Nordella sp. HKS 07: one gene and its partner. The protein of the gene in region 1 interacts with the protein of each later gene in a pairwise test. Links are inferred from orthologs where the notes say so. Each region holds a gene or a part of one and is shown on either strand. Other genes may lie near its edges.

Region 1 (3,800 bases):
CTCGTCGTGCCCGATCTGAGTGCCAAGGGATACACCTTCCTGGGCGGCCGCCTTCTGGCGGCGGGAGCGCAGCCGGCGGCCCAGCTGATGTATGAGGATCAGGCCAAGCGCCGCATCACCGTTTTCGTCGCCGCCAATCAGTCCAACAAGGAAACAACGTTCCTGATGACCGAGAAGGACAATGTGACGGCCTGCTACTGGCTCGACGGCCCGCTGGGCTTCGTCATTACCGGCGAGGCGAGCCGCGACGAAATCGTCGCGCTCGCCCACATGGTCTATCAGTCCTTCGAGAGCTGACGTCATCACCCCGGGTCAGAACGGAAAAAGCAGGGATTTGCAGGGATTTGCAGGGAATTTTCGAGAATCGCGGAGGCAATCCAGAAAAATCAAGGGGTTAGGCGGCCGGACTTGCCTGGTGCAGTGAAATTCGGACGCTAGTGTGCTGAACGCGAAGTTCCTGATATCAGGCGGCTCGGAAGGTTCCGCGGGCTGTGGCGAACTTCGGATTCGGGACACTAGCCGCAAATTGGAATTTCCCAACCTCTCATGCTTCGGCGCGGGCTTGCAATGATGGAAAACGCCGCCCTTTCCCCTAGCGACTTTCGCTGTTACAAGCGCGCCCGACCGATCACCTCAAAATCCTGATTTACCGACATGAACGACAAGACCGAAAATCCGGCGCGCGATTACCGCGAGACCCTCTTCCTGCCCAAGACCGCCTTTCCGATGAAGGCCGGCCTGCCGCAGAAGGAGCCGGAGATTCTCAAGCGCTGGCAGGCTCTGGGCCTGTTCGACCGGCTCAGGGAATCGGCCAAGGGCAAGGAACCGTTCATCCTCCATGACGGCCCGCCCTATGCCAATGGCAACATCCATATCGGTACCGCGCTCAATAAGATCCTGAAGGACCTCGTGGTCCGCTCGCAGCAGATGTCGGGCAAGGACGCCAATTACGTCCCGGGCTGGGACTGTCACGGCCTTCCCATCGAATGGAAGATCGAGGAGCAGTACCGTGCCAAAGGCCGCAACAAGGACGCGGTGCCGATCAACGAGTTCCGGAAAGAATGCCGCGCTTTCGCCGAGCACTGGATGGCCATCCAATCGGAGGAGTTCCAGCGCCTGGGCGTCGTCGGCAACTGGAAGGATCCTTACACGACGATGAGCTTCGCGGCGGAAGCGCAGATCGCCCGCGAGCTCATGAAATTCTCGACGAGCGGACAATTGTACCGCGGCTCCAAGCCGGTCATGTGGTCGGTGGTGGAGAAGACCGCGCTCGCCGAGGCCGAAGTCGAGTATCAGGATTACACCAGCGACACGATCCATGTGAAATTCCCGGTCACCTTCATGGCCGACGGCACCGCGCCCAAGGGTGATCTCGCCAAGGCCAGCGTGGTGATCTGGACGACGACGCCCTGGACCATTCCCGGCAACCGCGCCATCAGCTATTCGCCGAAGATCGCCTATGGCCTCTACGAGGTCAGCAAGGCCGCCGCCGACAACTGGGCCAGGACCGGCGACCGGCTGATCCTTGCCGACAAGCTTGCGGAGGATGTCTTCAAGGCGAGCCGCGTCGAGGAATTCCGGCGCGTGGGCGATGTCGATATCGCCTCGATTGCCACCTGCGCACACCCGCTCTCAGGCCTCGGCTATGAGTTCCGCGTGCCGCTGCTCGCCGGTGACCACGTCACCGACGATGCCGGCACGGGCTTCGTCCACACCGCGCCGAGCCATGGCGCCGACGACTTCGAAGTGTGGGAAGCTCATATCGGCAAGCTCAAGGCGATGGGCATCAAGACCGACATCCCCTTCACCGTCGATGGCGACGGCACCTTCACCAGCGAGGCGCCGGGCTTCACCGGCAAGCGCGTCTTGACCGACAAGGGCGAGAAGGGCGACGCCAACGAGGCCGTCATCCAGGCGCTGATCGCCGCCCAGGCGCTCATCGCACGCGGCCGCCTCAAGCATCAGTATCCGCACAGCTGGCGCTCCAAGAAGCCGATCATCTTCCGCAATACGCCGCAATGGTTCATCTCCATGGGCGATGGCGAGAGGGACGGCCTCAGGGCCAAGGCTCTGAAGGCGATCGACGAGACGCATTTCGTGCCGCCCGCCGGCCAGAACCGTCTACGCGGCATGATCGAGGCGCGCCCCGATTGGGTGATCTCGCGCCAGCGCGCCTGGGGCGTGCCGATCTGCGTCTTCGTCAACAAGGCCACCGGCCTCGTGCTCGATGATCCGGAAGTGAACGAGCGCATCGCCGCCGCCTTCGAGGCCGAAGGCGCGGATGCCTGGTTCGCCGAGGGCGCGCATGAGCGCTTCCTGAAAGACCGTGTCACCGACCCGCATGAATGGGAGAAGGTGAACGATATTCTCGACGTCTGGTTCGATTCGGGCTCGACCCACGCTTTCGTGCTGGAGAAGCGGCCCGATCTGCGCTGGCCGGCCGATGTCTATCTGGAGGGCTCGGACCAGCATCGCGGCTGGTTCCATTCCTCGCTGCTCGAGAGCTGCGGCACAAGGGGCAGGGCGCCCTATAAGACCGTCATCACCCATGGCTTCACCATGGCCGAGGACGGCCGCAAGATGTCGAAGTCGCTCGGCAACCAGGTCTTTCCGCAGGACGTGATCAAGCAATCGGGCGCCGATATTCTCCGTCTGTGGGTGGCCTCGACCGACTATGTCGACGACCAGCGCATCGGTCCCGAGATCCTCAAGAGCAATGTCGAAGCCTATCGCAAGCTGCGCAACACGCTGCGTTACCTGCTGGGTGCGCTCGACGGCTGGGATGAGGCCGAGCGCCTCCATCGCCAGGACATGCCCGAGCTCGAGCGCTATGTCCTCCACAAGCTCGCCGATGTTCATGCGAGCGTGCTGGCGGGCTACCGTGCCTACGACTTCAAGCAGGTCGTCGCCACGCTGCTCAACTTCATGAATGTCGACCTTTCGGCCTTCTATCTCGATATCCGCAAGGACGCACTTTATTGTGATGCGCCGTCGTCGTTGCGCCGGCGCGCCTGTCGTACCGTGATGGACCAGCTCTTCCATTGCCTGTCGACGTGGCTCGCCCCCATCCTCTGCTTCACCGCCGAGGAAGTGTGGCTGTCGCGTTTTGCCGGTGAGAAGAGCTCCGTGCATCTGATGCAGTTCGCAATCCCGCCGGCGGAATGGGTGGATGCCGATCTGGCCGAGAAATGGGAGAAAATCCGCGACGTCCGTCGTGTGATCACCGGCGCGCTCGAGATCGAGCGTCAGGTGAAGAAGACGATCGGCTCCTCGCTCGAGGCGGCGCCCGAGATTCACGTCACCGACGCCGACGCCCTCAAGGTGTTGAAGGGGCTCGACATCGCCGAAATGGCGATCACATCGGATGCCCTGCTGGTCGAGGATGAGGGGCCGGCGGAGGCCTTCCGTCTCGACGACGTGAAGGGGGTCGCCGTCGTCTTCAAGCCGGCCCAGGGCCGCAAATGCGCGCGTTCCTGGAAGATCACGCCCGAGGTCGGCAGCGACAAGGAATTCCCCGACATCACGCCCCGGGATGCGGACGCGGTGCGTGAATGGCAGAAGCGGCATCAGAAGAAGCTTTTCGCGTGAAGCTCTGGGGCGGGCTCTCGGTCCTGGGGCTGGTCTACGCCGCGCTTGCCTTCGGCATCGACCAGACCTTCAAATGGTGGATGCTGCATGTCTTCGACATCGAGGCCCGCCAGCCGGTGGCACTGCTGCCGGTCTTCGATCTCGTGCTGGCCTGGAACAAGGGCGTTTCCTATGGCTGGCTGTCGGGCGACGCCTCGCAGGACTTGCTGATC
Region 2 (3,190 bases), 2.6 Mb from region 1 along the record:
ACGCGCCGCGAAATCGAACGTCGATCTCCTCTGCTCCGCAGTGGTTTTCACCCCACATCCACCCAGCGCCGCTCGCGGGCCGAGCGCGCCATGCCGTGGATGACGCGTTCGATCTTCAGGCCTTCGGCGAAATTGACGAAGCATTCGTCTCCGCTGGCGATGCAGTCGAGAAGATGCTTCGCCTCGATCACCTTGAGCTCGTTGAAGCCGAGCTGATGGCCGGGCGCGGGGGTGAACTGCCCGTAGGGTGAATGGACGGGACCGGTGAGGATGGTGCGGAAGCCGCGCGTCGCTTCCGGGCCTTCCGTCATATAGAGCTGCAATTCATTGAGGCGCTCCTGATCGAAAGTGAGCATGCCCTTGGTGCCATGGACCTCGAAGCGGATCAGGTTCTTGCGGCCCCAGGCGGCGCGGCTCGAAGCGAGCGTACCCGAGACACCGGATTTGAAGCGCACGATGGCATGGGCGATGTCTTCATTCTCGACCTCGCGCATCTCACTCGTGCCGGGCACCGGCCGTTCCTTCACCACCGTTTCCATGTCGGCCGAGACGGAAGCGATATCGCCGATGAGAAGATGCGCGAAGCTCACCAGATGGCAGGTGATGTCGCCCAGCGTCCCCAAGCCCCACAGATCGATCCGCGCCCTTTTGCTCCAGGGCACATCGGGGGAAGCGAGATAGTCCTCATCGACCTGCCCGCGAAAATGCACGATCTCGCCGATGGCTTTGGTTTCGATCAGCTTCCTGGCATGCAGCACGGCGGGATTCTTGATGTAGTTGTAGCCGAGCAGCGTGCGGCCTTTGGCTTTCGCGGCGGCCGCCGTCATGGCCTCGGCTTCATCGAGGGTAAGCGCCATCGGCTTCTCGCACCAGACATGTTTGCCGGCTTCAAGGAAGGCGACCGCCATCTCGCGATGAACATTGTTGGGCGCGGTGATCGAGACGATATCGATGCGTTTGTCGTCGACGAGCTTGCGCCAGTCCGTCTCGGCACGAGCGAAGCCATATTCGGCGGCGCGCTTGCTGGTCATAGCCGGATCGATGTCGCACAAGGTCTCGAGCCTGATCTCGGGAACATCGCCGAAGACGGGTCGCACATGGCTCCAGGCCATGGCGTGGCATTTGCCCATGAAGCCGGTGCCGATCAGGCCGATGCCGAGAGATGCCATGTAAGTCCCTCACAACGCTTCCCCCACTCGTCATGGCCGGGCCTGACCCGGCTATCCAGCCTCGACGCCATACAGTTGCTGCACGGATGGGCTGGATGGCCGCCTCAAGGGCGGCCATGACGAACTAGGAGGCAAGTCCCCGACTTTCGCCGGGACCTGCCGCAACTTCAAGACCGAACCGAGTTCACTTGTACTGGTCGGCATTGTCCTTGGTGACGAGCACCGTGCCGGTATCGATCACCGCGTCGATCTTCTCGCCCTTCTGGAGCTTGATCAGATTCTCGACGGCGAAGGCGCCCATATTCTTTGGCGCCTGTGCGACGGAGGCCGTCATATCGCCGGCGATGATCGAGGCGGCCGCGTCCGGATTGGCGTCGAAGCCGACCACCATGACGTCCTTGAGCTTATTGGCCGACTTGAGGGCCTCTACTGCGCCCAGCGCCATATTGTCGTTCGAGGCGAAGACCGCCTTGATATTCGGATTGCCGGTGAGGATGTTCTCCATCACCGACTGGCCCTTGGCGCGGTCCCAGTCGGCCGGCTGCTCGGCGACGACCTTGAGGCCACAGCCTTCCAGGCCTTCCTTGGCGCCGGTGGCGCGGGCCTGGCCGGTCGACTGCGTGATGATGCCCTGCAGGATCACCACTTCCGATCCCTTCTCGATCTTGGAGCAGATGAAATCGGCGGCGAGCTTGGCGCCGACCTGGTTGTTGGTGCCGATGAAGGTCACGCCTTCATTGGTGCCCTTGGTGTCGACGAAGACGACCGGCACATTCTTGGCCTTGGCCGCATCGACGACCGGCGCCAGCGCATTGGGATCGGTCGGCGCCAGAGCGAGGCCGGATATGCCCTTGGCCAGCATGTCCTCGAGCTGTCCGATCTGCGCCTGCACATCGGATTCGGCCGGCGGCGACATGACGACGACCTCGACGCCGAGCTCCTTACCCTTCGCTTCGGCGCCCGCCTGCACCGCCGCCCAGAACGGGTTGCCGGCACCCGGGCCCTTCATGTCGAGCACGATCGGATCGGCGAAGGCCGAGCCGGCGAAGCCGAGTGCGGCAAGAGCGGCACCCGCGATCAGCAATTTCTTCATCTTACTCCTCCCTTGGAACATGATGTCTCCAACACGCAGGACAGCCGGCACGGAGACAAGGCCGGCTGCGAAATTTCTACCTTCGTGTCGCGGCGCGCCGCCTGAGCACGTCGATATAGACGGCGATGATGATGATGAGGCCGATGAGAATCTGCTGCCAGAACGGGCTGATATTGTTGAGATTGAGCCCGTTGCGCAAAAGCCCCATGATCAGCACGCCGGCCAGCACGCCCAGGACCGTGCCGCGCCCGCCGAAGAAACTGGCGCCGCCGATGATCACCGCGGCGATGGCATCGAGCTCGTTGCCGACACCGGCGAGCGGAAAGCCCGAATCGGTGCGCCCGGCGAGCAGCAGCGCCGCGAGCCCGGCGAAGAAACCGCAGATCGCATAGACATAGACCAGCACACGGTCGACATCGATGCCTGAGACGCGCGCCGCCTGCGGATTGCCGCCGATGGCGAAGATGTGGCGGCCCATATTGGTCCGGTTGAGAAAGAACCATAGAGCCACGGCGCAGACGATGACCAGGAGCAGGCTGAAGGGTATGCCGGCCGGCGGCGTGAAGACCTGGTAACCAAGGAACTCGGTAAAGACTTTCTGTCCGGCGTAACGCACTTCGGGCTGGAGGCCGGAGATCGGCGCCTGGCTGATGAGGCTGGTGAGCCCGCGCGCGATGTTGAGCGTGCCGAGCGTCATGATGAAGGGATGCGGCAGCTTGAGCAGCGTATAGCCGAGCCCGTTGACGAGGCCGCAGGCGGTGCCGACCAAAGGACCGATGAGCAGCACGATCGGCCAGGGCACGCCCGCTTTGTCGGCGACTGCGAGGCAGATGATCGACAGTCCGAGAACCGATCCCACCGACAGATCTATGCCGGCGGTGATGATCACCACGAACATGCCGAGCGCCAGCATGGCCGGATAGGCATT

Evidence for each region.
Region 2: the proteins of ileS (region 1) and G5V57_RS09290 interact in binary tests that used the Escherichia coli proteins (3 or more experiments, as listed by UniProt). The link is inferred for Nordella sp. HKS 07 from one-to-one orthologs.

The regions. Positions count from the first base shown.
Region 1 is NZ_CP049258.1:4,614,641-4,618,440, forward strand. The notes cover bases 304-3,788. They hold ileS (isoleucine--tRNA ligase), read left to right. Parts: upstream 304-654; coding sequence 655-3,588; downstream 3,589-3,788. Other genes in these bases: lspA (signal peptidase II), read left to right, coding at 3,585-3,788. Also shown: G5V57_RS21735 (anti-sigma factor), read left to right, coding at 1-297; more of lspA, read left to right, coding at 3,789-3,800. UniProt on the Escherichia coli protein: Catalyzes the attachment of isoleucine to tRNA(Ile). As IleRS can inadvertently accommodate and process structurally similar amino acids such as valine, to avoid such errors it has two additional distinct tRNA(Ile)-dependent editing activities.
Region 2 is NZ_CP049258.1:1,980,207-1,983,396, forward strand. Bases 309-3,183 are described here. They hold G5V57_RS09290 (sugar ABC transporter substrate-binding protein), read right to left. Parts: upstream 2,263-3,183; coding sequence 1,354-2,262; downstream 309-1,353. Other genes in these bases: G5V57_RS09285 (Gfo/Idh/MocA family protein), read right to left, coding at 309-1,169; G5V57_RS09295 (ABC transporter permease), read right to left, coding at 2,339-3,183. In the rest of the region: more of G5V57_RS09285, read right to left, coding at 48-308; more of G5V57_RS09295, read right to left, coding at 3,184-3,190. UniProt on the Escherichia coli protein: Part of the ABC transporter complex RbsABC involved in ribose import. Binds ribose. Also serves as the primary chemoreceptor for chemotaxis.